2 linked regions of the Spirosoma rhododendri genome follow. The protein of the gene in region 1 interacts with the protein of each later gene in a pairwise test. Links are inferred from orthologs where the notes say so. Each region holds a gene or a part of one and is shown in the gene's direction. Other genes may lie near its edges.

Region 1 (15,889 bases):
TCTGGTCCACGTCGTCGACGTGTCGCACCCGTTGTTTGAAGAACAGATCAGTGTCGTGCAATCGACGCTCGCGGATATCGGTGCCGCCGATAAGCCTACGGTGCTGGTCTTCAACAAGATGGACCGCTTTGAACCGAAGGCAGAATGGCTCGAAACGGTTCTGCCAGCGGAAGATGACGACTTCGACGCCGATCAGCCGATGCAGGTTGCCGAAATACCCCTCGCTGTACAGCGGCAGACCGCGCTAAACTTCCTGCGTAAGACGTATCTGGCGCAGCGTGCCGACCATGTTGTGTTCATCTCGGCCGAGACGGGTGAGAACATCAGCGAACTGCGCGAACTACTTTATTCGCTGGTTCGGGAGAAGCATTACTACATCTACCCAAACTGGGTAAACGTCCCCCTATCGGAGTCTGCCGAATTTGGCGACGGTTTGGCGGGTTAAGCACATTGCGGTATTTTTGTCTGACAGCCTGACCGGCAGGGTTTATATTCTGCCGGTCAGTTTTTTGGTTGCGTAGTTCAACGGATAGAATACCTGCCTGCCGGCAGGCAGGGACGTTTCATAAACGTTTGATATGGGTTCGATTTCCGTCACGATCATAAACAGTTAGTATGTTTTACGTGTACGCTATTCAAAGTCAGCAAGATAACCGCATCTATGTGGGGATGACCGGTGATGTGACACATAGATTGCATGAACATAATTTGGGCAAAACCCAATCGACTGCGTTTTACAGACCCTGGCGATTAGTTTACACCGAACAGGCACTAAACCGCGTAGAAGCCAGAAAGCGCGAGATCTGGTTGAAGTCAGGAGTTGGTAAAGAGTACTTGAAAAATTGGTTGCGTAGTTCAACGGATAGAATAGACGTTTCCTAAACGTTTGATATGGGTTCGATTCCCGTCGCGACCACCACTTACTAGATCATTACTGATGCACTTTGCAAGTAGATTACTGTACATCCGCCGGCCACCTTTCGGCTCTGTGAGTTAAGAAAAGTAGCCTGACGCGCCAGTATGGATTTCGATGCAAGCGGCTACCTGTTGCCACATAATATACTTACGAGCGACGTATTTACGCTTGAACAGGTATTTGTGCTTGGGTTGAGTGAATCGACTACCCGCCGAGCCTTGTTTGAGCGATACTTGCAATACAATGACACGCTACGACAGTTGATCCCGGCGGGGTTCAGACAATGGGTTGATGGGAGTTTCATCAGCCGCAAACTAAACCCGCGAGATATCGACTTCCTGACATTCGTAGATTACCAGTTGTACGAAAATCACGAATCAGCGTTCGATGAATTAAGACGTATCCGACTCGACCGTAGTTTTGGTATCGACGGCTATTTTGTTAAGGTTTACCCCAACACCCATCGTTTGTATAACGACTACCAGAGTGACCTGATTGAATGGCAGTACCAATTTGGTACAACCCGAAAGCATGAGTCAAAAGGATTTCTGGAAATAACTATCTGATGCATGGAGCCTTATAACGTGATTGACGACGAGGATCAGCCGAGGACTGCGGAAGAACGGGCAGCAATGGTTTCGCACAGTGTAGCAATGATTGAGCGCATGAATGCAGCTATAGCCCGTCATGTGGCTACCGACATACCTAATCAGTTGGCAATCGACCAGTTCGCCGAACTGCGCGAACGCTACATTACCGAACTAAGGGAACTGTTACAACCAATTGGCGTAGCGGTTCAATGGAATGCCGATCAACGCCGGGCAGCCTGATAGCGCAGGACAGATCACCAATATCGGTTTGTCTACCCCCCGTAGATACACCTCTCTTCTCACCAAAAAAGCCCGATCATATCGGGCTTTTTTGGTAAAATTCAGACTAATACGGTCGTATCGAGCAAGACTGACTCTCAGCTAGCTAAACATCAGCTATTGCTTAGTCAGCACCATTGTGTACGAGGTAGGCGTTGGCTGATTGGCGGGGTTGACCGACAACGATGTAACAAGCATGGCGGTACTACCCGTGATCGTTTTAGTAGCCGTCACCGTCTGTGGACCTCTGATTGTTAGCTGATTATCAGTTTCCGTGTACGACGTAGAAGATCCAAAGATGTTGTTGACCAACAGCTTCGAATTAGTGGAGCTTGTACAGGCCGAGATAGACGTCGCATTATTGGTAACTGTCCCGTTCGAAAACGTCAATGTAGTACTACCAATACAGTTGTTTTCCAGAAGATTCAGCGGTGAGACAATTTCTGAAAAGGAGACACCATTCTGCACGACAGCCGGATTGATGTTAATGGCCGATATCCGCCAGTTACCCTGGATAGACTGGTTGGTAGTGGTTGTTGTCGGATCATCGCTTTTACAGCTTACGATCACGCCCAGGGCCAGCGACAGGGCAGCTACCGTGTTGATGATCGAAACGGTCGATAGACGTTTGGAAGAAAGCTTCATACGTAGTTTTGATTTGAGGTTAGCGCCAAAGATGAGCGATGCAGGCAATCATATAACTGATCAGGGCGCTTTTGTATTTGAACGGCGTATTTCAGACGACGGTTTATCGCGCCAGCCAGCGCTACGGCTACCCGCTCGGCCCTGTTTCAAACCGTTTAGTAACCAGATTGCCGAATTCGCAAAAAAAACAGCCCCTACTCTGGCCTGATATTAGCTGTTCTTGATATGTTTGCTCCGGACGTTGCCAATATGGCAATTTCCCCGCCACCCCCATTCATTCGCTTTATCCTCCCGTATGGCCTATAGTACCTATACCTGTTCACAGTGCCACAAACGATTCCGCTCCTTTGATCTAAACCCCGTCTATTGCTCGGCCACCTGCCAGCAGCACGCCCAACAGCGAAACACGCCCCCCGCCAGCCTGCCAACGCCCCCCTCGACACGACCTGGCAACGTATGCACCCCGGCGAATGGGCACTCATTGAAATCAGCCAGGACAGTACCCAGCAACGCTTCCTTGAAATAGGCTACCTGATGGTTGAAACGGCGAGCCACATCAAGATATGGCTTCCCGAAACCGTCGATCGGCACGCCAGCGTACACACCTACCGGCAGGACACAGTGATCGGCTGTCATTTTCTGCCCCAGACGGTACTGTATCAACTCATGCCGATGCTGCCTTACCTCAACAAACAAACCGGACCGATCCGGGTGCTGGCGGAAAAACTGCTGCGCAAAAACGTCGATGTACGCACGTCCGTAGCGGAATACCTGCGGCAGTATGATGTTGAGTTGTGGGCCAAACGAACTGTGCATACGTTAGATCACGCGCCGGTTTATCAGCAATTGCTCGAACTGGTCGACAAGTCGCCGAACCGGCTGGTCTAGCCCGATCGGGTAAGCATCTTTCTGCGACACCATACCACCGGTTGCCTTCCTGTGGTTATATTGTCGCAGCTTTCGATGTTTAGTCCTCTCGCGTTATGACCCGTCTTCTTATAGTCTTATTTTTCATTGCGGCCTACCCGGCGCTGGCACAGGTGCAATTGCCCACCGATGCCAATGGGCAGGTTCAGTTTCAGGAACTGGTTCGGCTGACCGACAAAACCCGACCCTCCAAACAGGTTTTTTCGCAAAGTCAGGCGTGGGCGGAGCGGTATTTCAAACCCGCCAACGAACCGGAGGTACAGCCCGATCTGGCCAACGGAGTTCTGTTTGTGCGGGGCGTTTACCCCATTGGTGAGCAGTTTGTCCGGTTTACCATGCTGATCGAAGCGAAAATGGGCCGTTACCGAGCGACTATCACGGATCTGATTGCGGAAAACAACGGCCTGCTGGCACCTATCCAGCCCAACAACGCTACGGCCGACGATATGCAGCGGGCGGGGGGCACTCAGATCGCCAATCCTGCCGTTGTTGAAACGGTGGCCAACCAGCAGGCGGAGTTATACAAAGCACTCGATGCCGTTTGCCGGGATACGCTCAACAACCTGAAAACTGCGCTGAACGGCTAATATGAAACGGCTCTTTACCAACCTCACTTTCTGGGTATTGACGGCGATCACGCTGGGTATTCTGCTGGGCCACTTCCGCCCTGACCTGGCCCTGATGCCCGTACTCGACGGGCCCATCAAAACGCGCTTTATCGGGCAGGAACTGACCATCGGCGCGACGTTCAGCGAATTTCTCAGCGGCATTTTTATCAGTCTGGTGAAGCTCTTTATCAGCCCCATTATTTTTCTGACAATCACGCTCGGCATCGTCAGCATGGGCGATTTGAAGAAAGTGGGTAAGGTTGGAGCAAAAGCCCTACTCTATTTTGAAATCATCACGACGGTAGCGCTGATTATCGGCGTCATCGTGGCTAACATCATCCGTCCCGGCGACGGGGTCGCGACGTCGCAGCTAAAGGGGGCGACATTTCCAAATACACCAAAGGCGCGACGGAATTTAGCTGGTGGCAGTTTTTCCTCGACAATGTGACGCTGCAAGTGCTCGTGCTGGCCATTCTGACGGGCATCGTGCTGAGCCGCTACAGTGGTCGCGACCGCGTTATCGGCTGGTTCAACATCGCGTCGAAATACATTTTCTGGGGATTGCATAAGGTGATGATCCTGGCTCCGATCGGTGCGTTTGGTGGGATGGCTTACACCATCGGCAAATACGGGCTGGGTACGCTGCTGCCACTGGCCAAGCTGATGGGAACGGTCTACACCACGATGGCCATCTTTATTTTCGGGGTGCTGGGCCTGATTCTGCGCTCCTGCCGGGTCAATATCATGCAGTTTCTGCGCTACATCCGTGAAGAGTTGCTGATCGTGCTGGGTACTTCATCGTCGGAAGCGGCCCTGCCCTCGCTGATCGACAAATTGCAGCGGATGGGCTGCGCCAAATCGGTTGTGGGGCTGGTGGTTCCGGCAGGGTATTCGTTTAACCTCGACGGCACAACGATTTACCTGTCGATGGCAACGATTTTTCTGGCGCAGGTCTTCAACGTCCACCTCGACCTGACCCAGATGCTGACAATCATCGGGATTCTGATGGTGACGTCGAAGGGGGCAGCGGGTGTTACGGGCAGCGGCTTTGTGGTGCTGGCTAGTACGCTGACGGCCGTGAAAGCCATTCCACTCGAAGGGCTGGCGCTACTGCTGGGCGTCGACCGGTTTATGTCGGAAGCGCGGAGCATCACCAATTTTATCGGCAACGGCGTAGCGACGATCTGGCTCTCAAACAACGAAAACGCACTCGACCGCGCGCAGATGGAACGGGCGTTTGCGCAGACACCGGAGCTGGAAGATGTGCGCGATACCAATCAGATTGTACGGCCAGTCTCGAAAGACGAATAGAATCAGTTAGGTTTGCAGGATAGCTACCAGTTGAAGCTACTACCGCTGGTGGAATTGAACGCAATTACCTGACAATGACAACGAATCCTACGGATAAGCTTCGGGAAGACGCGCTGTATTATCACGCCAAAGGTCGACCGGGGAAGATTGAAATTACACCCACCAAAGAAACGGCCAATCAGCGCGACCTCTCGCTGGCGTATTCGCCCGGCGTCGCCGAACCCTGTCTGGCTATCGCCGAAACACCCGCCAAAGCCTACGATTACACCGCCAAAGGCAACCTCGTCGCCGTTATCAGCAACGGCACGGCCGTGCTGGGGCTGGGCAACATTGGCCCGGTAGCGTCGAAGCCGGTAATGGAAGGGAAAAGCCTGCTGTTTAAACTCTACGCCGATATCGACGCCTTCGACATCGAACTCGACACGACCAACATCGATGAGTTTGTCCGGACGGTGAAGATTCTGGAACCAACGTTTGGCGGGGTCAACCTAGAAGACATTGCTGCGCCTGACTGCTTTGCCATTGAGCAGCGGTTGAAAAAGGAGTTGAACATTCCCGTCATGCACGACGATCAGCACGGCACCGCCATTACGTCGGCGGCTGCGCTGCTCAACGCGCTCGAACTGGCCGGGAAGCAAATCGGGGAGATCAAGCTGGTGGTCAACGGGGCGGGGGCTGCGGCTATCTCGTGCATGAACCTGTACGTCAGCCTGGGCGTGTCGCCGGACAATATCATCGTGTTCGACAAAGACGGCCTGCTGACAAAAGACCGCAACAATCTGGCCCCCAATCAGTACAAGTACACCACCGACCGCTGCCCCGCCAACTGGACACTGACCGATGCGCTACAAGGGGCCGACGTATTTCTGGGCCTCTCGGTCGGTAACGTCGTGACGGGCGAGATGGTCAAAACGATGGCCGATAACCCGATTGTGTTTGCGATGGCGAACCCAAATCCGGAAATCAGCTACGACATCGCCACGGCCGCCCGGCCCGACATCATCATGGCAACGGGCCGGTCCGACTATCCGAATCAGGTCAACAACGTGCTGGGTTTCCCCTACATTTTCCGGGGGGCACTCGACGTGCGGGCAACGGAAATCAACGAAGCGATGAAACTGGGAGCCGTCCACGCGCTGGCCGATCTGGCAAAGAAAGCCGTACCGGAGAGCGTCAGCCGCAGCTACGGACAGGAGTTGGTCTTCAGCCGGACCTATATTCTGCCCAAACCTACCGACCCGCGCCTGCTGATGACCGTGGCCCCGGCCGTGGCTAAAGCCGCCATCGAATCGGGCGTGGCGCAGCAACCCATCACCGACTGGAACGAATACGATCTGCAACTGTCGCGCCGACTGGGGCAGGATAACTCGCTGACGCGGGGGCTACTGGCACAAGCGCAGCGGTCGCCCAAGCGGGTCGTCTTCACCGACGGCGAAAACCCGACCGTACTCCGCGCCGTAGCCGACGTGCTGGAGCAGCGTATCGCCGTCCCGATTCTGCTGGGCAACCCCGACATCATTCGCACGATGCTCAGCGACTTCCGGCTCAACCTGGGCAACGTCCGCATCATCGACCAACGATCTGACGAGCAGGCGGACGTACGAGAACGCTACGCGCAGGTACTGTACGAAAAGCGCAAACGCAAGGGACTGACCCTGACCGAAGCGCAGGCCCTTATGCGCGACCGCAACTATTTCGGGGCCGTAATGCTCGAAACGGGCGAAGCCGACGTGCTGATTTCGGGTCTGACGCGCAACTACCCACAAACGCTCCGACCCGCCTTGCAGGTCATCGGTCGGCAGCCGGGCATCAAAAAAGTGTCAGGCATGTACGTGCTGATGTCGCGCTTCGGTCCGCTGTTTCTGGCCGATACAACCGTCAACGTCAACCCGACGATGGAGGAAATTGTCGAGATCGCCGAAACGACCGCCCGCGAAGTGCAGCGGCTGAATATTCAGCCCCGGCTGGCGCTTCTCTCCTACTCGACCTTCGGTAGTGCGCCCGGCGAAGACGCTGAGAAGATGCAGCAAGCCACGGCTGTTTTGCAGGAAAAACACCCGGACTGGATTATCGACGGCGAAATGCAGGCCCACCTGCCGTTTAATCAGGAGTTACTACGCGAAACGTATTCGTTCTCGTCATTGGCCGAGCAACCCGCCAACGTGCTGATCTTTCCGAACCTGTCGGCATCAAACATCGCGTACAACCTGCTGAAAGAAATCGGCCGGATCGAGAAAATCGGTCCGGTACTGATGGGTATCCGCAAGCCGGTACACGTGCTGCAACTCGGCAGTACCGTCCGCGAAGTCGTCAGCATGGTGACGATTGCCGTAGCGGACTAACGGTTTTGGAGGAAAGCGAAAAGAGGTGAGCAGAAAGACTGGTTTACGCCAGCATCTTTCTGCTCACCTCTTTTCGCTTTCCTCTACCAATCAATACCCTCTCGCTGTGTTGTCGGCGCGGGGGTCGGAGGCACCTTCGTAGGAGCCGTCCGGGCGGATCAGGACGCAGTCCATCCGACCGAGTGTGTTGGTCAGTTTTTCGAGAACATAGCCCCGGTTGACGAGCGTTTGCGTGGTTGGCTCGGTGAAAGCATTTTGCTCGAAAATCGTTTTGTCGGGCAGCCACTGATGGTGAAATTTCAGCGCATTGACGGACTGCTGCATCGTCATCCCGTGCTCGATCACGTTCAGAATCGTCTGGTACACCGACGTAATAATCGTCGACCCACCGGGCGTACCGACCACCATAAACAGCTTACCGTCTTTCTCCAGAATCGTCGGTGTCATCGACGATAGCATCCGCTTGTTGGGCGCGATGGCGTTGGCCTGATTGCCGGTTAATCCGAACATATTCGGCACACCCGGCTTCACGCTGAAATCGTCCATCTCGTTGTTCATGAAAAACCCGGCCCCGCCAATCACAACCCGGCTACCATAGCCGCCGTTGAGTGTCGTGGTAATGCTGACCGCGTTACCGTCTTTGTCGACAATCGAGAAGTGGGTCGTTTCCAGACTCTCGTAGCCGGGCAGCGTACCGCCTTTGATGGCCCGGCTGTCGGTCGCGTGGGCAAACGAGAAATCCTGCCAGCGGGTGCGCAAATAGGCCGGGTCGATCAGTTGCGCGACGGGGATTTTGAGAAAGTCGGGGTCACCCAGAAACTTCGCCCGGTCGGCATAGACACGCCGTTCGGCTTCGATCATCACCTGCACCGTACTGTCGCGGTTCCAGCCCCACCGGCGCAGCGGGTATTGCTCCGACAAACGCATCAACTGAATCAGCGCGATACCACCGCTGGAGGTTGGCGGCATTGTAATCACGTTGTACTCTTTGTACGTCGCCTGTAGTGGATCGCGCCAGACAGCGTGGTAATTTTTCAGGTCTTCCTCGCTGATGATACCACCGCCCCGCTTCATCTCGTCGGTAAGCAGCCGCGCCGTTTCACCCTCGTAGAAGCCCGCCCGGCCCTGCTGCTGAATGCGTTGCATTGTACGGGCCAGATCGGCCTGCACGAGTTTGTCGCCCTGCTGCCAGCGGCTCGACGTATCGGTGGTGCTTTTCAGGAAATACGCTTTGCCGGGGTTGATGGTCTGTAACTCTTTGCGAATGCGGTTCAGTCCCGTCGCGTCGCGTTCGGTCAGCGAGTAGCCGTTGGTAGCCAGGTCGACGGCGGGTTGCAGCACCTGCGCCCACGTCAGCTTCCCAAACCGCTTGTGCGCTTCCGCCATCCCATCAACCGAACCCGGCACTCCACTCGCCAGGTGGCCGCTCGTGCTCAGGCCGGGCCGTACGTTGCCCGCCGAATCGAGGTACATGTTGGCCGTTGCCCGTCCGGGGGCTTTCTCGCGATAATCGAGCGTGTACGATTTACCGTCGCGGCTGCGGTAGACCATAAAGCCGCCCCCGCCAATGTTCCCCGCGTTGGGGTACACGACAGCCAGCGCAAACTGCACCGCCACGGCCGCGTCGACGGCATTGCCCCCCGCCTGCAAAATAGCTAGCCCGACCTGCGAGGCTTCGGGGTGCGCCGAGGTGACCATGCCGTTACGACCGATCACACCCTTCCGGTCGGAATAGAACGGCTTCGTTAACGCGCCTTCCTCGCTGTACTGGTACACCCCCTGCCCCTGCCGAACGCTACCCACTTTACTGTCGGGCGATTTGGTGGTTTTACAGGCCGTGGCAATGAGCCCACCGACGAGCAGACAGGCAGCATACTGATATACGTTTTTCATCATGTAGCAGGTAGTACAGGTTGTTGGAAACCTCTAAACTACGAAAAGGCGGGCTCGCATCAAGCAGTGGCCCCATTTTGTCCGCGCTTCCATTGGCCGTATGTTCTTTCGACCGTCTATCCCTTTACGCGCTAAGCTTATCGAAAACCCGTTTGGCAGCAACGCCTTTGTTTGTTTCTTTGTTTGATTCGTATACCCCATCGGCAGTATGTTTTTTTTGCGTCAGATTCTGGAAAGTTTTCGTTTCGCGTGGCAGGCGCTGCGCTCGAATCTGTTGCGTACGCTGCTTTCGCTGCTGGGCGTCACCATCGGCATTTTCGCCATTATCGCCGTTTTCACGCTAGTCGATTCGCTTGAACGCAGCGTGAAAACCAGCCTGTCGTTCGTCGGCGACAGAGTGGTGTATCTCAGTAAATGGCCGTGGGCATTTGGCGGTGAATACCAGTGGTGGAAGTACTTTCAGCGGCCCGAAACGAAATACAGCGAGTTTAAATACCTGAACGATCAGCTGGAGAACGCGCAGGCAATGGCGATTCTGGATTTTAAGCGCACCGTTGTCAAGTACGGCAACAACAGCACGTCGTCGCAGGTGCAGGGTACGACCTACGACTACAACCGCATCTCGGACGTGTCTATCGCCAGTGGCCGGTATTTCACCCCGCAGGAAATGGCTGTCGGTCGCCCCGTAACAATCATCGGCGCGACCGTAGCCGAAGACCTGTTCAACGGGCAGGAAGCGGTTGGCAAAACGATCAAAATCGGCGGGGCTAACTTTCTGGTGATCGGTGTGCAGCAGGCCAAGGGCAAAAGCCTCGTCAGCGTAGGCGGCAATCAGCCGGATATCAAGTGCATCATCCCCTACCTGATCTTTTCCAAGCTGTTTAACTCCGGCGTTCCCACGTTCGACGTGGCCATTAAAGGATACGAAAGCGACGAAGGCTTGCTTGAACTCGAAAGCGAAGTTCAGGGACTATTACGCGCCCGGCGGGGGTTACGCCCGACGCAGGACGATAATTTCGCCGTCAACCGCCCCGAAGCCGCCGTCAAGTTTGTCAGCGCCATCTTTACCGTCCTGACGCTGGCGGGCTGGGTCATCGGCGGGTTCTCGATCCTGATTGGCGGGTTTGGTATCGCCAACATCATGTTTGTGTCGGTGAAGGAGCGTACCAACATCATCGGTATTCAGAAATCGTTGGGTGCCAAGAATTACTTTATCCTGTTCCAGTTCCTGTTCGAGTCTGTACTGCTCAGCCTTGTTGGCGGGTTGGGCGGTATTCTGCTGGTATATCTGCTGTCGCTGATTCCCTTTGGCAGCCTGGAACTGCAACTCACACTTAGCAACGTTCTGCTGGGGTTGGGCGTGTCGAGTGTCATTGGCATTCTGTCTGGCATCATCCCGGCCTTCTCAGCTTCCCGACTCGATCCCGTCATCGCCATTCGTGCCAAATAGGTACATAGTTCACCTATTCCGTCGGGTGGTCCGGTCAAACATTTTGTGAGGGTAGTCGTTGCTAGTTGTTGACGGTCTGGCAAACAAATCGTCTATTTGTGCGTCTCAACCGCAACTAAACAACCACATTCATGCGCGGATTACTGTACTTCCTACTGTTCTTATTTGTTGTTCTCGGCATCCTATACGTGCTCACCGGCTGGAGTTTCAGCGACGGCGAACGGGCCGGCACCGTGTCGAAATTTAGCCGCCGGGGCTTTGTGTTCAAAACCTACGAAGGTGTACTGAACGTCGGCGGCTTTTCGGGCGAAACCGGTTCGCTGACGCCCCAGTACTTTGACTTTTCGGTGAAAGACGACAATGTCGCCAAGCAAATCACCGACGCCGTCAAGACGGGTCAGCGCGTGACGCTGCACTACGAAGAAAAAATCCTTCGGCTACCCTGGAACGGCGAAACCAAGTACTACATCACCAATGTCGAAGCCGTCGGCCCGGCTCAGGGCGCGTATGGCTATCCCGGTCAGCAGCAAGGTTATCCACAACAGCAACAGGGTTATCCACAGCAGGGGCAGTACCAGCAGCAGGGGCAGCAACAGCAACAGCCCATGCAGGAGCCCACGATGGCCCCGGCTGACTCAGTCCTGTAACCGGCAATTGGTAGTTCATTTTTGCCCTCTCAACGTAGGCGCTTCGTACCGGAGCGCCTACTTTTTTGACCGGACTACTAACCGCTGCCAGCCACCCGATCTTCTGGCACCGAATATCGTCTTTTATATGCTCATTTACAGGCCGTTAAGCTAGCTTGGTAGTCAGCAAAAAAACCCGTCAAATCCTACCATCTATTTTGAAAAAAGGCTTGATATTCTGCCCCATTCTGGGTAATTTTATCTGTTTAAAACAACCATCCCAACATGGCGAAATCAGATACGGCGCAAGCCACAGCATCTGCTAATGACAACAAACTAAAAGCGCTGCAAACGACCATTGAGAAGCTCGACAAAGCATTCGGCAAAGGTACCGTTATGCGGTTGAGCGAAAGTAAAGTGGTCGACGTTCCGGTTATCTCGACTGGTTCGCTGGGCCTCGACCTTGCACTCGGCATTGGCGGTGTACCCCGTGGCCGGGTCGTTGAAATCTACGGGCCGGAATCGTCGGGTAAAACCACGCTGACGATGCACTGCATCGCCGAAGCACAGAAAAACGGCGGTCTTGCTGCCTTCATCGACGCCGAACACGCCTTCGACCGCGTCTACGCCGAGAAGCTGGGTATCGATACCAAAAACTTATTGATCTCGCAGCCTGACAATGGTGAGCAGGCGCTCGAAATTGCCGAGCACCTCATCAGCTCGGGTGCTATCGACATTATCGTTATCGACTCTGTTGCCGCGCTCGTGCCGAAAGCCGAGATCGAAGGCGAAATGGGCGAAAGCAAAATGGGTCTGCAAGCCCGCCTGATGTCGCAGGCACTGCGGAAACTGACCGGCACGATCAACAAAACGGGCTGCTGCTGCATTTTCATCAACCAGCTTCGTGAGAAGATCGGCGTGATGTTCGGTAACCCCGAAACGACCACTGGTGGCAACGCCCTGAAATTCTACGCGTCGGTTCGACTCGACATCCGTCGGATCGGGCAGATCAAGGAAGGTGCCGACAACGTGATCGGTAACCGCACGAAAGTGAAAGTGGTGAAGAACAAACTGGCGGCTCCGTTCAAAGTCGTTGAGTTCGACATCATGTATGGTCAGGGTGTATCAAAGGTGGGCGAAGTGCTCGACTTGGCCGTTGAAATGGAAATTGTGAAGAAGTCGGGTTCGTGGTTCTCGTACGGCACCAGCCGCCTGGCGCAGGGTCGCGACGCGGTGAAAGAACTGCTGCTCGACAACCCGGAGCTGATGAACGAACTGGAGACGAAAATCCGGGCTAAAATCGCCGACGACGAAAACGCCCTGCTCGATCCTGTTCTCGAAGGTACCGAGGCCGATGACGAAGGCGAAATCGACGATTAAGCACTCGTTATCTTTCTGCACAAAGAGGTGGCTGGCATTGTCCGGCCACCTCTTTTTTTATTTTTGTGTTTTCGCTTCGCCTGCCAACGACCACTGCCTGCATGTCTGCTCATCACAAACTCGACGTTTGCCCAAATTGCGGTACCCACCTCGGCCACGACGCTAACTTTTGCCCCAACTGCGGTCAGGAGAACCACGAGGTAAAACTGCCGCTCAGTCACATCGGGTACGAGTTTGTCGAGAGTATCACCCACTTCGACAACAAGCTCTGGAACTCGCTGAAAGCCATTTTCACCCGCCCCGGTCAGATGACGGCCGAATTTCTGGAAGGCAAACGCGCCCGCTACGTCCCCCCCGCCCGGCTGTATGTGTTCGTCAGCGTGCTCTTCTTTTTCCTGGTCGGCAAATTCGCCAGTCATCAGATCGAAAGCACAAGCCGGGAAGTGTTGCTGACGACACTGGCCGACGATGTATCCAAAAAGGCACTCGGCGGGGAAACTGGTCAGAAAAAAGATTCGCTGCTGGCCAGTCAGGGGTTGGATAAGGTCGCGACTATCGAAGTCGATAAAGTGGGACAGCCGGCCGAACATAAACTGTTTTACCAAAGCCTGACTTCGTTGCCTGCGGCTGGTCTGGATTCGCTGCTCCGGACACAGAAACTGCCGGCTACGGGTGATAACCGGGCGAAGCTAACCCGGTTGCTGACGCTGATCCGCGACGAGCCGACAACGTATCCGGTACTGGTGCTGATCGGTAATGTCAACGAGAATTCCTTTTCGTTTCCAACCGAGCGCGAACGGCGGCATTTCCTCCATCAGATCAGCCTGTTCTCCGACGAGCAGCTCGATTCAACACTTACGAAAAACAGGTTGAAAACGGGGTATTTCGGTCGTATGGCCCTGCGCAAAGCCAACCGCATCACCGAGATTTCCCAGGCTGATGATATTCATACAGTATCGGATGAGTTGAGCCACGTGTTTATCAAGAGCCTGTCGACGACTATGTTTGTGCTGATGCCGTTCGTGGCTTTTCTGCTATGGCTGTTTTATGTCCGGCGGAAGCAGTACCGGCGGTATTATTACGAGCACCTGGTCTTCTCAATTCATGCCCACACGGTGCTGTTTCTGTTTCTATCAATTGCGTTGCTGATCGCCATTTACCTGGAGCATTACGTGCCGGAATCCGTCGTAACGCAGATTCTGTTCTGGGCCGTCGTCGTCAGTTTTGGCTATTTTCTTCTTTCGCTCAAGCGCGTCTACAATCAGACGTGGCTGCGTACGGTGGGTAAATTCGTACTGATCTCCGGCATTTATCTGGTTACGGTAATGCTCTTTATGATCGTTGTGCTCGGGCTGTCGGCAAACTCGTTATAAGGTAGCATTCAATCCAGACACATACGTCAATGCGTACATAGTTACGAAGCCGGTCGATAGTTGACTGGCTCGTAAGCTACACACGCTATGAAATCGTTATTCGTTGCCCTATGTCTGTCGGCAGGTTCGTTGTTTGCCGCAGCCCCCACCGAAGGCCCAAAAGCTGCTAATCTAATCGTGTACCGCACCGGTTGCATATACGGTAGCATGGCTAAATACCGGGTCAACATCGACAATCAGGAGCAGACAAAACTGAAAAATAAGTCGATCTACACGACGACGCTGACACCGGGTTCCCACACGATTGCTCCCCGCAATCCTAACAAAGCGGTGACGATCAATGCGCAGGATGGCCAGACGTACGTAGTGCAATACAAAACGCGCTTCGGCCTGTTTGGTGCCCGCCCCAAACTGAAGGTGATGACGCTGGAAGAAGCGAAGCAGAACAAAAGATTCGCTGCCTTGCAAAGCAACACGGGTATGTAAGTGCCAATGCTTACCACCTGAAAAGCAAACCGCCCCGGTTGCATCAGAGCGACCGGGGCGGTTTTGTATGTTGGCAGCGTCGACTACCGGTTTTCCATCGGGACGAATTCACGGAGGGTTGAGCCGGTGTAAATCTGACGGGGACGACCGATTGGCTCCTTCGTCTCGCGCATTTCCTTCCACTGAGCAATCCAGCCCGGCAGACGACCGATGGCGAACATGACCGTGAACATATTGGTCGGGATGCCCAGTGCGCGGTAGATGATACCCGAATAGAAGTCGACATTCGGGTACAGCTTGCGCGACACGAAGTATTCGTCGTTCAAAGCCGCTTCTTCCAGCCCTTTCGCGATTTCAAGCACAGGGTCGTTCACACCCAGCTTGCTCAGTACGTCATCGGCCGCTTTCTTGATGATCTTGGCGCGGGGGTCGAAGTTTTTGTACACGCGGTGCCCGAAACCGAACAGGCGGAAGCCCGTCGTTTTCGCGTTCTTCGCCATGTCAATGTACTTGGCTACGTCGCCACCACCGGCTTTGATTTCTTCAAGCATTTCGATTACTTCCTGGTTGGCGCCACCGTGCAGTGGCCCCCAAAGGGCGCTGATACCCGCCGAAATCGACGCGTACAGATTCGCCTGCGACGAACCAACGAGCCGTACCGTCGAGGTCGAGCAGTTTTGCTCGTGGTCAGCATGGAGAATAAGCAGGATGTTCAGGGCTTCGGCGACTACCGGATCGACGGTATAGTCTTCAACCGGCAGGGCAAACATCATGTTGAGGAAGTTCTCGATGTAACCCAGTTTATTCTTGGGATAGTTGAGCGGGTGTCCCATCGACCGCTTGTACGACCACGTAGCGATGGTTGGCAGCTTGGCAATCAACCGAACAATGTCCAGGTTTTCGTCGCCATTGCCCTCGTACGATTCTGGGTAGAAACCACTCATGGCACTTACCAGCGACGCCAGTACGCACATTGGGTGAGCCTTAACCGGAAAGCCGTCGAAGATCTTACGCATATCTTCGTTTACCAGCGTATGATGCCGAATTGCTCCTTCAAACTGCG
Region 2 (15,948 bases), 3.1 Mb from region 1 along the record:
GAGGGCTTCCGCTGCTTCCGGAATCGAGGTATGAGCCAGGGGTGCATCGAAGCCGGTAATGCCCAGCGAGATAACCCGAAACACGTCCAGCCGCATCGCATCGAACACATGGCTGTCGGTCATTTCGTTCGTAGCAGCCACTTTGCCCAGCCGCCCTACGTTCGATACAAGCATGGCCGCTTGCTGGACCAGTTCGGCCTGATTGGCCGGGTCATGGGGAAACAGCCCCGCTTCAATGACCTGCAAGCCTTCGGGCTGCTCCACCTTTTTGTCGACCTCATCGACTTCGGGCAGGTTGGCTCCGTTGATGCTTTTCGCCGTTTCGGGATTGTAGAGTTCGGCCAGAAATTCGACCCGCTTCCACGCCAGCCGGGCCGTAAATAACCGCTGCCGGAGTGTGGCTTCCGACTGTCGACTATCGATACCCTGTTTAAGTTGCTGCACCGCCGAATCGAGCCGGGCAAGGTCGGCTACGTACTGCTGATGCACCTGTTGCAGGGGTGTCAGCACCGGCGGTTTTGACAGGCCGTACACCCCAAGCATCAACCCGACCGCCGACACCGCGCAGATCAGCCACCACGGGCTAAGCCGGGTGAGTCGGGGTACTGGCATGGGAACGGTTGGCTGAGCAAGCATGATTTGCAGTTGTTTGGGGGTAAACACAGAGTCACAGAGACAAATCACAGCGTTTATGCGCCGTGGTAAATCTCTGTGACTCTGTGTTTAAAAAATTTTACCGGGGTAAGCCCTTGATAATGACGATCTGGCTACCCTGACGGGCAGAATTGTCGCTGATATTACGCTTGGCTCCGCCGTCGACGCCTTTGTATTTGTCGTCGATCCAGGTGTGCGACTGCATACCGACCGAGAACGTATTGGGTACACCGATAGCGTCCGAGATGTCGATCATGCCGCTGATTTCCCACGACCCTTTGCTCGACATACCACCGACGTTGTATTTAGCCGCGTCGGTTTCGGTCCGGCGGTGGTCAATCACCAGCACTGGCTTCAGCTCACCGCTTTTCAGGTTGTATTGATACAGGTAAGCATCGTGGGTTTCGTCGCCGTAGCCGTTCGGGTCTTCCTGAATGTAAGCGTAGTTCTCCGTAATCGTGATGTTGTCGGGGTCCTGGAAGGTTTTGGCTACACCCGAGCGATCGTCGCCGTCGAGCAGCACCTCCAGCGAACCTTTCGTAGGGTCGTTGGCGTCCAGCGTAACTTTGTAGATCCGGCCGTATTTCGAGCGCGAATAGTCGGCGTTCGTACCAGTGTTATTCTGTCCCGTTACGGTGAAATACACGTTCCGACCGTTGGCGGCATCGCTGCCTTTGCCGTAATCGACGTCTTCTACCCGACCAAACTTCAGTGCTTTCAGATCATTGACTTTCGCGTTGATCTGCGCGCCCGTCAGGGTCTTATGGTTGTCGATTTTGGCAAACTCAACCGGGTACTTCGTCCCGACTTTCATGTCCATTTCTTTCTGGTTGCCGTCGGTGCGCTTCATCATATAGAGCGTACCGTTGTCCAGATCACCCACCGTGCCCGACACGTACATGGCCAGCTGACCGCCGTAGGTATCCGAATCGTCGTCGCCGATTACAATCACCGTTTTGCCAGAGAACGCTGTTTTTGGCAGGGGAACCGCGTTTTCCGCGCTCCACCGACCCAGACCGGCCACTTCTTTCGACATACTCGCCGAGCCAACGTCGCCCCGTGGGTTCACTGCGTGGGTACGCGACTCCTGTCCGCTTTCACCGCAGGTCAGAAACGTAGGGCCAAAGCCGTGCTCTTCGGGCGTAACCATCGTCGCCGAGCAAAGCCGCCACTGCGCGCCGTCGGAGTTGAGGATGTACTCACCTTTGACGGGCTTAAAGGTTTTGTCGAACGTCAGGCGCGACACAGCGAAGTTGTCTTCGTTGTTGACGAGCATCGTGTAAGTACCGTCGGTATTTTTCAGGATACCTTCACCGTCGGCCGAACCACCGAAGATATAGCTTGGCGACTGCGCCAGTTGGTCGTCGCTGCTGATGAGCGAGTACATTTCCAGGTTCTCGAAGCCCGACATTTTCTTAGCCAGTACGGGCGTTACCGACTGATTTTTCAGGACAATGTCCGATGTGGGCTGCGTAGTCGGATTGTTGCTGTCGGGCGTGTTGCAGGCTGCCAGCGCAAAGAGGGAAAGCAGTACGGTAGATGATAGAGCGATAGAGACGCGCATGTTCGTTAAATGTAGATTAAAACGATTCTACAAAGAAACAATTTGCAGATTACCCCAATGTAACCAAACTATTACCGGACTGCTATTATTTGGGGGGCGACCTCACCCCCGGCCCCAGGAGACCTCACCCCCGGCCCCTCTCCTAAAACAGGAGAGGGGAGATGTAAACGACCAACAATCTTTTGTTTTATACCCGTCGCATAGCAGACGCTAGAAAAATAGTCGAAGGCTACGGTGCCGCCAGATGCACCCCTCTCCTGTTTTAGGAGAGGGGCCGGGGGTGAGGTCAGCCCCCAACCACACGGCTATATCCAAAAACTTCGTAGTTTGGGCACATTAACACCGTTTCTGTGCCCACCGACCTTCATTCATCCATTGCGCTGACGCTTGTTCCGGGCGTCGGCAGCATCCTGCTTCGGCAGCTCGTCAGCTATTGCGGCTCCCCAGCCAGTGTGTTCACTACGCCCCCGGCCCGACTCCTTCGTATTCCCGGCATCGGCGAGGTTACGGTCCGCGCTTTACTCCGGGCCGACGTTCAGCGCGAAGCCGAAGCCGTCGTCAAACGGCTCGACGCCATGCGGGCTACGGCCCTGTTTTACACCGACGCCGACTACCCCACCCGTCTGAAAGGGCTGTACGACGCCCCCGCCCTGCTGTATTGGCAAGGGGGTGGCTCGCTCAACGCGAATCGCACAATCGGAGTTGTTGGCACGCGACAGGCGACAGACTACGGGCGACGAATAACGGGCGAACTCGTCGAAGCACTGGCCCCGCTGGGTGTCAACATCATCAGCGGACTGGCCTATGGGATCGACATTGCCGCCCACCGCGCCAGCCTGATTCACAACGCGCCCACCGTGGGGGTAATGGCGAGTGGCCTTGATATCATCTACCCGAATGTGCACCAGAAAACGGCGCAGGATATGCTTGGTCTGGGTGGACTGCTCACTGAAAGTCCGCCGGGGACCAAACCCAATCCACACCTGTTTCCCGCCCGCAACCGCATCATCGCTGGCATCAGCGACGCCGTCGTGGTGGTCGAAGCAGCCGCGAAAGGGGGCGCGCTCATCACGGCCGAATACGCCAACAACTACCACCGCGACGTATTTGCCGTGCCGGGCCAGCTAAGCCAGACTTTCTCGGCGGGTTGTAACAAACTCATCCGCGAGCACAAAGCGCAGATTTACACGAGCCCCAGCGACCTGATCAGTGCAATGAACTGGGAGCAATCGGCGGGCGTATTGCCAATGACCCACACCCCCCCGCCCCTGCCGCTCGACCTGACCAACGAAGAAAGTCAGGTACTGGCCCTGCTGCGGAAACATACCGATATGCACGTTGATGAGCTTAGCTGGCAAACGCAGATCCCGATGAACCGGCTGGCGGCTCTGCTCCTCAATCTGGAGTTTCGGGGGTTTGTACGGGCAAAGCCGGGAAAGACGTTTGCGGCAGTGCTGACGTAGGCATTTCATCTTTCAGATGCACACCGGATAGTTGGCGGGTGTGCATCTGATCGAGCAGCCACAGCAGTTTCCCAACGGCAGCCTCGGCAGGAAAACCTTCCGGCCGGATATTCGACACGCAGTTACGCGACTCGTCGGTCAGGCCGGGGCGGGGCTGGTAGGTCAGGTACGCGCCCAGGCTGTCGGGCGACGATAGCCCCGGCCGTTCACCAATCAGCACCACCAGCAAACTGGCCCCGAACGCATTACCGATGGCATCGCCGATAGCCACGCGCCCCTGCTCCACCACGCAGACGGGTGCCAGCGACCACCCCCGGCTTCTGGCCCCGGCCGCCAGCCCCAGCACCACCGGCAGGGCGTGCTGCTGCACTGCCGTCGCCGACAGGCCATCGGCAACAACAATCACCAGTGTTGCTTCCTGATCTCGGTGGTGCAGCTCCGCCTGCGACGCATCACTTAACTGCCGCCCCAGATCGGGGCGTTTGAGGTAGGTAATTCGGTCGGGGGCGCGGCTGGTCAGGTGGAGCGCGTCGAGGTTGTTTTGGGCGAGAGCGGCAAGGAGCGTACGGGTGTCGAGCGTAGCGTGAACGGCATCGCGGGCGCGGGCGTGGTCGAGCTGAAAGTCGAGCAGGGCGCGGGTAGGCAGGCTGTTCCCGGCGCGGCCCTGCGCGATACGGGCGGCTGTGTGGGTACGCAGAAACGCCCAGGCATCAGAGCCGTCGGGGTATTCGCTGGGTTCGCTCATCACTCCCTGTTATCAGTGCTGTCGCCTGCGAGCCGGGTATTTTCGGCAGCGACGGCGTGTGTGGGATAAAGGTACTCGATTCTGGTCAATGCCCCGATAGCCTACACTGACGATACGCGGTCAACGCTCGATCACCATCGAGCGTATCTTTCCATCCTCGAAGTGATATACGTGGCTCAGTTGCTCATCGCTTATAACCTGACCAGTCAGATCACGGATAAGCTGACGAACCGTAACTGCAACCCGACCGTCTGGCCGTACTGCAAAGGCAAGCGGCTCCACCGTCGGGTCGATCTGTTTCCACTGACGAAGCCAATAGGCCCGCACTTCATCATGACCCGCCACATACCCGCCTTCCCACCCGTTGGGCCAGGCCACATCGGTATGCATATGAGCCAGGACGGCATCGATGTGCCGGGCGTTGAAATCCTGATAGAGCTGATGGATAAGGGTTTGATCCTGCATGGCCTGACGATTGCGTTTTGATCTGTTAGCAATGCGTCAAAGCTACGCCAGAGCCAGCCCGGCCAATGGTCGGTGGCAGTTGAGCGTTTATCGGATTTTCTTGAGAAACCGGTGCCGCTTCATGCCCGCCGGGGCGACCCATCACCTGTGTGTGCGTCGGTACTGTTTCGTCAGCGAACGCAGTATGGCGGGTGGCAACGGTTGCCCCTGTTCATAAGCTAGTAAAACGGCTTCCTCCCGTTTTCGGTTGTAGCGAATCCGTTTGACGAGTCCGAAGGTGGTAATCAGCAAGCCGGGGGATGCTAGTTGTAACGTAAACGAAGCAATCCTGCCCGGATCAGGTTTTGTCCCGACAAGGCCACTAACAAGATTAACGAGCGCCACAGTCGGTATCACAAACACGCCCGCCACGCCGACGGTCAACAGGCCCACGTTAACCGCATACCCGGCACCGTCGCGTTTGGCAGCAAAGAGTTGACGCACTGCCTGTAATGTATCGTAGCTTTCAGCATAGTAGACGACAGGCTTGGCGGCAACGGAGTCAGCCTCATTGCTACTTTGAGCATACCCCGACAGCGCAAAGCTGAGATAAAACACCAATGGTAGATAGTTGCCGCGCATTTTCTGGTTATGTACGTTACATTAATTCGACTGTGCAGTTACCTGTGTTTTTCCCGGAAGCGTTTTAGAACTACACGTATGTTATGTGAATCAGTTAAGAATATTTATTCCGCTCATTATGCCCCTTAAAATGAAATGGTGTGAATCCTATTCAGTGAGTCAATCGATTTAATCTAACTAATTCTTTCCGGTTTGTTTCTTTTGTCAAAGTACAAATGCTAGTGTAAAACATATCTAGTATACTTTCTTTTATCACTTTTCTGATAGTGTCCTTTTGCTCCCAGTTAGTAGCGTATACAATATATTCTTTACCGATTTTGAAGGCGTATCCACAGTCAGCTCCATCTTGACCAGTGATAATGGATACCGTATCAGGTGTGTTAACTGGAGATTTGTACTTATTCTTGATAACAAGCCTGAATAACTTTTGAGGCCAAGGAAATTCAGGAGCTATGTAGTCAGTCACGCTAATGACTTTACCCTTGACAGCCAGACTTGAAGAATTCAGCTCATCTTTAAGTGTCCATGTTGGATTTCTAACACAACCACAAGCATAGGTCACTATGCTCGTAGTTGATAGAAGAAACGCTATAGCAAAGGTAGGATAGCTAAATTTCATCAATATGACCTCTTGTTGAGTTATTTTATATTAATCAGTGTTGGAAAGTTGTTCAACAGTCGCTTTTGAGATACTAAAAGGTGTTGCTAGTGTCCTCAAAACTTCAGCCTTTGTCCCCATATCTAACATATTCCAATCGTTTATGTGGGCTAAATGAATTTTTAGGTTTTGAAAACTCTGATTATCATCCTCTATTGAACCGAACACTAGTCTATAATCAGGTTTGATTTTTTGGTAATAGGGTTCTAATTCCTTGCTAACTCGCTCAAGCAATTTTCCTGATGAGGGAGATCCGGCCAAATACTGAGCATCATAATCGGTGTAGGAGAATTTAATAAAAGTTAACGCCTTTTGAAGGAAAATAAGGTCTAGTGTGTCATCAATCACAATGGCCATTCTTTTATACGGTCAAACGTTGTGTTATTTACAACCAGTGATGAATCAGGGAAATCGGTTTGGCACCAGCGTTTCCGGCTGTAAAATCCTACCACCGATTGCCGCTATCGAATAGCAACTGTAGTCGGGTTCATTGCTTCACTTTATCAATTACCCGGATTAGTGAGTATCGGTACGGCAGCGCATCCATGTACCCTTCGTTGGGCAACGTTTGACGCCATACTTCCACCGTATATCGATAGCCAGGTTCGTACGAGAATCCCTCGATACCTTCGTACATAAATAACCATCGTTCGCTGTCGTTATGGCGGACCAAAAAGCATTTACGTGGCTCCAGAATGATACAATCGCCCAGTTTACTATCAAGTTGAAACGTTAGTCGGACGGGGGGTTCCGGCCCAACTCGCTTCTCGCAGGCAATTACCGCCAGTAGTAAAACAAACGTGAGTACGCGTCCGGTGACCATAGGTTGTGAACTTAAAGCGTTGATAGAGATGCTACAAGCCGATGACCCGTTTGAACCGGCTGGAGTTGTAACGCATCATTGACAATGCCCATGTTCAGCAGCCACTGTTCAAATTCCGGAGCCGGGCGTCGGTTGAGCTGTTGCCGGAGGTAGAGGGCGTCATGGAAGCTGGTGCTCTGGTAGTGCAGCATTACGTCGTCGGCACCGGGGATACCCATGATAAACGTTACCCCGGCCGCACCAAGCACCGTCAGCAGCGTATCCATATCGTCCTGATCGGCTTCGGCGTGGTTGGTGTAGCAGATGTCGACGCCCATCGGCAGGCCCAGCAGTTTCCCGCAGAAATGGTCTTCCAGCCCCGCCCGGATAATCTGCTTGCCGTCGTAGAGATATTCTGGGCCAATAAACCCGACGACCGAATTGACAAGTAGCGGGTCGAACGCCCGCGCAACGGCATAGGCCCGCGCTTCGACGGTCTGCTGATCGACACCGTGGTGGGCATTGGCCGACAGCGCACTCCCCTGCCCTGTTTCAAAATACATTACGTTTTGGCCCAGCGTACCCCGGTTCAGCGACCGGGTCGCGTCGAACCCTTCGCGGAGTAGTACCAGATTTACCCCAAACGACGTATTGACGCCCTCTGTACCGCCGATACTCTGAAACGCCAGATCAACGGGCGCCCCCTGTTCGATGGCCTGAATCGTCGTAGTCAGATGGCTCAGGATGCAGGTCTGGGTGGGGATGGCGAAACGTTCGCGGACTGAATCGAGCAGGTGCAACAGCCGGATGGTCGTTTGCAGGTGGTCGGTGGCGGGGTTGATGCCGATAACCGCGTCGCCGGAACCGTACAGCAGCCCATCGACCAGACTGGCGGCAATACCACGGGCATCGTCGGTGGGGTGGTTGGGCTGGAGCCGGGTGCTGAGTCGCCCGTGCAGCCCGATGGTATTACGAAACCGCGTAACGATCTCGCATTTGCTGGCGACGGCAATCAAATCCTGATTACGCATCAGCTTCGAGACAGCCGCCACCATTTCGGGCGTCAGCCCCCGGTGTAATGCCCGCAGCGTATCGGTCGTGGTAGTGTAGCTAAGCAGGTAGTTGCGCAACTCGCCGACGGTCAGGTGGCGAACCGGCGCGAACGCCAATGCGTCGTGCGTGTCGACGATCAGCCGGGTGACTTCGTCGTGCTCGTAGGGGACAACGGTATCCGACAGAAAATGGGTCAGTGGAAGATCGGCCAGTGCCAGCTGAGCAGCAACGCGCTCTTCGGCCGACTGCGCCGACACCCCCGCCAGTTCATCGCCCGACCGGGGTGGGCTGGCCCGGGCCAACAGCGTTTTCAGGTCTTCAAAAACGTAGGTTCGCTGACGAACCGTGTGGCGAAACGACATACGGGCAGTGGCTCAGTCCCGACGAAGATACGTCAGTTCAGGCCACTACCCGTATGAAACGGGCTATTTTTTACGCTGTTCGTATGGTCCGTCGGGTACGGCGCATCGGTTGGGGCGGAACTAGTTCTTCGGTCACTTCCACCGTTTCGTCGGTCCCGTCGACTTCGAGGACGTACCGCCCATTGTCGTATACGACCCGCGCACGGGGCATATTGGCGTAGAAGTACAAATACTTGGGCTCCTGTTGCCGCCAGACGCTACCATCGACAAACGTGAACCGAGTGTCCAGATTCCGAAAGCCACGAAATGGGCCTTTCAATTTCCCCACTTTTACCACCATTTTCCGTTACCGTTGAGTTAACTAACATACGTATATACGTTAATAACAGTCTTTCTGTTGCCTAGGGTTAGTCGTCATAGAAAGAACTGATAATACGGTCCGCCATCATGCCCGATCGGGGGCATAGTAGCGCTGCTGATCGTCGGTGCGCCAGCATCAATGCACAGCATCGCAGGCCGGGCAAGGCAGTGTTTTAGGCTGCCAGAGAATGCAGGCCCCATTTCTCGATTCTGACGTATACACTGAACCGTGTAGCTACACCAACAGTTTATAGATTTAGAACACCCAACCTCCCGATCCATCATGATGTAGAGCGGTTTGCGGCTCAACGGTGTTAAACCCAACAGCACGGATTATCAGCTTTCGCATCGGCGTAACCCCTGCCCGATCCGGTCGACTACCGGGTTGACAGCCAATCCCGCCCGTGAACAAAAAACATGCGCTAGCTTTATATGTTTCCCTGTATGAATGACCTACGATAATGAGCGAACGATTACAATTACCCAACGAAATAGGCCGGTTAACTGCTCTTAACCAATACAATGTCCTTGATTCGCTACCCGAGCAGGAGTACGATGACATTACCCGACTGGCCGCCGAAGTCTGCCAGATGCCCATCGCGTTGATAACCCTGGTCGACGAGGACCGTCAGTGGTTCAAATCCCGCCAGGGGTTCCCGCTGACGCAAACGCCCGTTCAGCATTCATTTTGCGCCCACGCCATCACGCAGCCCACCCAAACGATGATTGTGACGGACGCCCGGCAGGATGATCGCTTCAGCGACAACCCACTGGTGACCGGTGAACACAATATCGTTTTCTACGCGGGGGCTCCCATCGTGAACAAGGAAGGCATAGCACTGGGGTCATTGTGTGTAATCGACAACGAACCGCGCCAGCTCAGGCCCTCGCAACTGCAAGCGTTACAGGCCCTCGCCAGGCAGGTGATGACCTTACTCGAACTGCGCAGAGCCAACCACGATCTGATGCTGCGCGAAGCGCAGATACAGGCCGAAATCCGCCTGCAACAGCAGACGCAACAGGCCCTGGCAACGAGCGAACTTAAATTTCGCAGCCTGATCGATGAAGCACCCGTAGCCACCAGTCTGTACGTGGGTCAGGAGTTTCGCGTCGAACTCGCCAACACCCCCATGCTGACCTATTGGGGTAAGGATCGGTCAGTCATCGGCAAGCCCCTGATCGCTGCGTTGCCGGAACTGGACGGACAATCCTTCCTGGCTATTCTGGATAATGTATTTTCAACCGGCAAATCCTACGAAGCCCGCAACGCCCCCGCTACTTTGCTCGTCGGCGGAGTACTGCGCACCTACTACTTCGACTATACGTACAAACCCCTCCGTAACCCGGCCGGCGAAGTCTATGCCATCATGAACATGGCCGTCGACGTGACGGCTCAGGTCATGGCCCGCCAGCAGCTGGAGGAAAGCGAAGCCCGTTTCCGGAACGTAGTCGAGCAGTCGCTATCACCGATTTGTATTCTGAAGGGCGAAGCACTGGTTCTTGAACTGGGCAACCAGCCCCTGCTCGACATATGGGGCCTAGGCTGGGAAGCGCTGGGCCAGCCGCTGCTGACGACCTTGCCCGAGCTAAACGACCAGCCCATCGTCGGGTGGTTGCAGCAGGTGTTCCGTACGGGGGTAACGCTACAGCTTCAGGATATACCCGCCTACTTCATCAGCAACGACGGCGTACGGAAGGATCGGTATTTCAACTTCGTTTTCCAGCCGTGGCGCGAGTCTGACAATACCATCACGGGCGTAATGGTCATGGCCACCGACGTTACCGATCAGCTTCGGGATCGGCAGGCACTTGCCGCCAGTGAAAACAGCTACAAACTACTGGCTACCGAGCTGGAACAGCGGGTCAGCGAGCGTACGCAGGAACTTACGTACGTCAATCAGGACCTGCTCCGCTCGAACGAAAACCTACAGCAGTTTGCTTATGTCGCGTCGCACGACCTACAGGAGCCGTTGCGCAAAATTCAATCGTTCAGCACCCTGCTCGACGAGCGATTCGGTGACAACCTGGGTGACGAAGGCCGCGATTACCTGAATAGAATGTGCTCGGCTGGTGCCCGGATGTCGAATCTCATTCGGGATCTGCTGGCCTTTTCCCGCATCGCCACCCGGCAGCAGGCATTCGAGCCCGTTTCGCTGTCGACAATCGTAGCCGAGGTGTTACGCACGCTGGAACTGACCATTGCCGAACGCGATGCCCAGCTGACCATCGGCGAGCTACCCGTCGTCAACGGCGATGAGTCGCAGCTTAGTCAGCTACTCCAGAATCTGCTTTCCAACGCTCTCAAGTTCACGCCCGCCGGTCAGCGGCCGGTGGTTTCCGTACAGGCTCGCTACTGCAAACGGTCTGAGCTGCCGCCCCACCTGCGCCCAACCAGTTCGGCCGCGCGATTCTGCCACCTTACGGTTACCGACCAGGGTATCGGTTTCGACGAAAAGTACACCGAACGAATCTTTCAGGTATTTCAACGGCTGCACGGAAAGCAGCAATACGTGGGTACGGGCGTGGGACTAGCCATCTGCCAGCGGGTGGTCGACAACCACGGCGGCAGTATCACGGCCCAAAGCAAACCCGGTCAGGGAGCCGTCTTCTCTGTCTATTTGCCAATGCCGCTGTCGGACTAGACCGGGACCGGGTACTAGCGCAGACCCGCTGCTACCACCGCCATTTTCTGTTGCCAAAACGGCCTGTCAGGTTGCTGTGTACTCGTCAAACAGATACAGCAACCTGACAGGCCGTTTCGTTACGCCCTATTTTCAGACACGTGTATCAGGCTGATCCCATCCCTATCAATTGGCTCAACATATTTTTTTTGCACGGTTTTTACTTTCGTACCACTTTAATAGTATTTTTATATCCCCTTTCTATAATTGATTAACTTGTATTTACACGTAACCTGTTTTTAACCTATGAACGGCTTTCAATTGTATAAGGAATATGTGGCGAGGGGAGAGCGCGCAGACAGGGGAACGTCTGACTGGTCGTACGGTCAGGTGTTGGTGAGTGCTTTCTATCTGGTTGGCATCACCCGGCTATTCGATATGCTGGAACAGGCCGAAACACTCGGGTGCCGTATCAGGCTCGTTTATTCCCTACAGGCTGACTCGGGCGTACCCGCCCCCTGCGGTATCGAACTGATCCCAACGGAGCAGGAAACGATACTGACTTCGGCCGATCATCGGTCAGAGCTGGCCTACTGGCCAAATTTTATGGCCTAGTGACCTACCGTTTCGCAAGGCGCTGGTTATGAGCACGATTGATTACCGCCGAACGGCGTCGTGTAAATTGTCTGATTACTGAACTTCAATCAGGCAACTTACACGACGCGTCGCAGCCAAGAACAATATTCAGGCTACTTATCAGCAATGAAAAAGGTGCATAAAAAACTGAAAATTAGTTTTTTATGCACCTTTTTTTTGCAGAGAGAAAGGGATTCGAATCACCTGAATCAACTACCCTTTTTAATCCCAATTAGCCATCCGGCTAACAGAGTACCACTGACTTCACTAGCGACGAGCCGCTGAGAACTATGCTTCGGCAGTGCCATATACGGCTGGTTACCCAGCGCGAGTTGACGATACTGACAGAACATGGTTTCAAACGTGGTCTCTTCATCAGAAAGTTGGGGAATAGTGACGCCCTCAGACTTTCCCAAAAGCGCGCCAACCGTGTACTGCAATTCAGCTATCTATTGATTCTTTGTCGTCAGTTCCTACACGCCTTCGACAACTTTATCTAATACCTGAGCGTGGCCGATTGTCATTCGTCTTCGAGGATTAGAAATTGAGTTTCATCTAAATACCACTCACTAAACTCAGTAGAGCGTACAAAACGAAGTAATATAGCGCCTTCACCTTTGTGAGGTGAGTCGTTAGGGAAGCTTTCCGGTGACAGATAGCTGGGTACGTATATCTGTTGTTCCAAAATTGCCTCGCTATCCAATCGTTCAGATTCAGTAAGCAGCTTGTTTAGGGCCAATGACACGATGCTGCGTCTCACTCTCGTTTTTTCTGGCAGCGGTCGTTTCGGGGGCATCGACGGATAGCAACGAATTTACAGGCCTGGTTTTCCAGAGATTGTGTGCTCTCTAGCGCCTGCGGTTGTATATAGATTCGTGGGGCGAACTGGCAGCCTCGTGTTTATAGAAATATCTGTCACCAACCATTTGGTCGAATCGAGATTTGGTTATCAGTTTCCAGTCCCCATTTATGTACGCATAGTACGTAGTTAGGCCTGTCAACATTGATGATTTCAAGTGTTCGGCACTTTCGAACCTGTTCCAGAAGAAGTTTATCATGTATGGGTATGAATATGTTGCCTGGCTGCTGAGCAGACGCTTTCGTACAGCTACGCACCGTTTTGTTAAACGGCTATAAGATATGATATAATGATGCTGTTAGGTGAAAGCATTTATGTAACGGTAAAGGATATATTTGGAAACTAGTCGTGCCGACAAATCAACCGTATCAGCAATCGACCATAACTGGGCCAATTGGGCAAAAAAAAGCCCGGTACAGCTATGTACCGGGCTTTTTTGAGTTAAGAAGAAAGGCTTTTACACCTTTTTTGCAGAGAGCGAGGGATTCGAACCCCCGGTACCCTTGCGAGTACTTCTGATTTCGAATCAGACCCGTTCGACCACTCCGGCAGCTCTCTGTGTGGTTTGGGACTGCAAAGATGCACGTCTGAACGGCTATTGTCAAGCCCCTACCGCAAAAAAAGTGCTTACACGCTCATTTCTCCGCTAATTGGCTGACTAAGCCGCGCCCGTACACGCGCCGGGTCGTGCTCCTGCCCCAGCACAACCATCAGCTTCGTAATGGCCGCTTCGGTCGTGATATCGGCACCGCTCACAACGCCAAGCTCGTCCATACGCTTGCTGGTCTGGTATTGCCCCTGCGTTACGCGTCCACCTTCGCACTGCGACACGTTGAAGATCGTCAGGCCGCGCTCGATCGCGGTCTTGAGGCTGTTCAGAAACCAGCTCTCAGTGGTGGCGTTGCCCGCGCCGAACGTTTCCAGCACCACTCCCCGCAGGGCCGGATTCAGCACAATGGCTTCTACTACGGCTGGTGTGATACCCGGAAACAGTTTCAGAATGGCAACGTTCGGGTCGAGGGCTGTTTGCAGCGTAAGCGACTGGCTGGGGTCCACCGGCCGGATAAACGGGCGATTGTAATCGATACTGACACCGGCATTGGCGAGGTGCGGGTAGTTTTCCGACGCAAACGCATTGAACTGCACGCTTTCCTGCTTGGTCGAGCGGTTGCCGCGCAGTAGCAGCGAGTTGAAGTACACGCACACTTCCGGCACGATTGGCTGCCCGTCAGTCTGCGCGGCTGCAATCTCCAGCGCCGTGATAAAGTTCTCGCGGGCGTCGGAGCGGGCAACCCCGATGGGTAGCTGGGCCCCCGTCAGGATCACCGGCTTGTTGAGCCCCAGCAGCATAAAACTAAGCGCCGATGCCGTGTACGACATCGTATCGGTGCCGTGCAGAATAACGAAGCTATCGTACAGCGCGTAGTTGGCTTCGATCAGTTTTGCCAGCTCGACCCATATGGCGGGGGTCATGTTCGAGGAATCGATGATCTCGCTCAACATCGTGATGTTGATCTGGAAGTCGAGCCGGTTCAGTTCGGGCAGTCGATCGAGCACGTCCTCAAAATCGAAGGGAATCAGCTGGCTGGCTTTGGGGTCGTACACCATCCCGAAGGTGCCCCCGGTGTAGATGACCAGTACCGAACGCGGTGTAGTCGACGATGACGTTTTTCGGGGCTGAGCAGGTGTCAGGCAGATTGTTTTATACGGCATAGGCCGCAAGTTACGGAAAGGATTACAGCCGTGCCGCCGGGCGGATTAACAGGATTTGGTTACCAGCACGCGGATAACGCCGACACGGCCGATCATCGGCAAGCTACCTACCCTCAGGCATCGTTCTGGTCCTCAACTCAAAAGGCTGATGCGCGTGGATCAGCCACCGATTCACCCGTCAACGTATATACGGTCAGGTGCGGAGCCATCAACTTCGTTTGCTATTCCGGCTTCATACGCTGTCAGAATGGACAGGTTCAGTCTCCTTTTCCCGGCTTTCTGACCATTTCCTCACTTCTACCTGAATGTCTTTCCCGACGACGGGCAAATACCAACCAAAGCAGACCGAACCAGTTCAGCAGTTAACTAACCCGCTGAAAAACAGAGAACCGGTTCTCCTGCCAGACGCAGCAGGATAGCCGAACTGTCTAGTAAGCTCTCCCTAATGACCCATAAACTAGCCTTACTTTCTGAACATGCGTCTCCGCTGGCAACCATTGGTGGTACTGATGCGGGTGGTCAAAATATTGCCGTCGCCGAACTGGCAATGTGCCTGGCCAGACTGGGCCACCAGGTTGATGTGTTTACGCGCTGGGACGATCCCAGCCAGCCTCAACAGGTTCAGTGGCAGGCAGGTATCCGCGTGATTCACATTCAGGCTGGCCCCTGGCACCGATGGCCAAAGAGGATCTGCTCCCTCACATGGATGAATTTGCGCAGGGCATGATCCAGTTTTTTCAGCAGCAGTCCCAGCCTTATCGATTGGTTCACGCCCACTTCTTTATGTCGGGCTACGTAGCCTGCCAGCTCAAGCAGCAGCTGGGGATTCCGTTTGTGATTACGTTTCATGCGTTGGGCGAAGTGCGCAAACGCTGTCAGGGAACAGCCGATCGGTTTCCGGCCGAACGAATAGCGATTGAACAGCAGATTATCCAACAGGCCGACGCTGTTGTTGCCCTGTGCCCGCAGGACCATGACGATCTGGTGGAGCTGTACCGGGCGAATCCGCTGCGTATCGCGACGATACCCAACGGCTTTAACCCGCAGCAGTTTTACCCCGTCGATAAACCACTTGCCCGGCTCCTGATTGGCCAGGACACAACCGAACCCATTCTATTGCAACTGGGCCGTCTGGTGCCGCGCAAGGGTGTCGATACGGTTATTCAGGCACTGGGTTGTTTGCATCGGGAGTATGGTATCCGGGCGCGACTACTCATCGTGGGCGGTGAGTCAAGTACGCCCGATGCTACGCTGACGCCCGAAATTGGTCGATTACGGCAGCTGGCCGTTCAGGAAGGGGTTGCCGATTGGGTGCTGTTTACCGGCAGTCGGGAGCGCGATGATATCCGGTATTATTACAGCGCTGCCGACG

The links.
Region 2: the proteins of recA (region 1) and dprA interact in binary tests that used the Bacillus subtilis proteins (3 or more experiments, as listed by UniProt). The link is inferred for Spirosoma rhododendri from one-to-one orthologs.

What each region holds. Positions count from the first base shown.
Region 1 is NZ_CP051677.1:953,860-969,748, forward strand. What follows is about bases 11,138-13,919. They hold recA (recombinase RecA), read left to right. Parts: upstream 11,138-11,872; coding sequence 11,873-12,967; downstream 12,968-13,919. Other genes in these bases: HH216_RS03715 (hypothetical protein), read left to right, coding at 11,138-11,608; HH216_RS03725 (DUF3667 domain-containing protein), read left to right, coding at 13,069-13,919. In the rest of the region: GTPase HflX, read left to right, coding at 1-445; HH216_RS03660 (GIY-YIG nuclease family protein), read left to right, coding at 670-882; HH216_RS03670 (DUF6932 family protein), read left to right, coding at 1,021-1,482; HH216_RS03675 (hypothetical protein), read left to right, coding at 1,486-1,746; HH216_RS03680 (hypothetical protein), read right to left, coding at 1,903-2,430; HH216_RS03685 (hypothetical protein), read left to right, coding at 2,797-3,318; HH216_RS03690 (DUF4468 domain-containing protein), read left to right, coding at 3,414-3,944; HH216_RS03700 (NADP-dependent malic enzyme), read left to right, coding at 5,351-7,618; ggt (gamma-glutamyltransferase), read right to left, coding at 7,709-9,511; HH216_RS03710 (ABC transporter permease), read left to right, coding at 9,720-10,961; more of HH216_RS03715, read left to right, coding at 11,093-11,137; more of HH216_RS03725, read left to right, coding at 13,920-14,340; HH216_RS03730 (DUF2846 domain-containing protein), read left to right, coding at 14,428-14,826; HH216_RS03735 (citrate synthase), read right to left, coding at 14,910-15,889. UniProt on the Bacillus subtilis protein: Multifunctional protein involved in homologous recombination, DNA repair and competence.
Region 2 is NZ_CP051677.1:4,046,337-4,062,284, reverse strand. What follows is about bases 1,784-4,624. They hold dprA (DNA-processing protein DprA), read left to right. Parts: upstream 1,784-2,568; coding sequence 2,569-3,681; downstream 3,682-4,624. Other genes in these bases: HH216_RS16835 (nuclear transport factor 2 family protein), read right to left, coding at 4,547-4,624; eutC (ethanolamine ammonia-lyase subunit EutC), read right to left, coding at 3,614-4,426; HH216_RS16850 (PhoX family protein), read right to left, coding at 1,784-2,218. In the rest of the region: HH216_RS16855 (cytochrome c peroxidase), read right to left, coding at 1-636; more of HH216_RS16850, read right to left, coding at 734-1,783; more of HH216_RS16835, read right to left, coding at 4,625-4,816; HH216_RS16830 (hypothetical protein), read right to left, coding at 5,033-5,512; HH216_RS16825 (hypothetical protein), read right to left, coding at 5,664-6,131; HH216_RS16820 (hypothetical protein), read right to left, coding at 6,162-6,527; HH216_RS16815 (DUF4377 domain-containing protein), read right to left, coding at 6,658-6,993; HH216_RS16810 (ethanolamine ammonia-lyase subunit EutB), read right to left, coding at 7,005-8,387; HH216_RS16805 (hypothetical protein), read right to left, coding at 8,458-8,706; HH216_RS16800 (GAF domain-containing sensor histidine kinase), read left to right, coding at 9,209-11,389; HH216_RS16795 (hypothetical protein), read left to right, coding at 11,675-11,983; HH216_RS16785 (asparaginase), read right to left, coding at 13,491-14,576; HH216_RS26725 (glycosyltransferase), read left to right, coding at 15,022-15,303; HH216_RS16780 (glycosyltransferase), read left to right, coding at 15,252-15,948. UniProt on the Bacillus subtilis protein: Protein that helps load RecA onto ssDNA during transformation. Binds cooperatively to circular ssDNA, is able to bridge different segments of DNA. Favors the loading of RecA onto SsbA- or SsbB-coated ssDNA and formation of RecA-DNA filaments.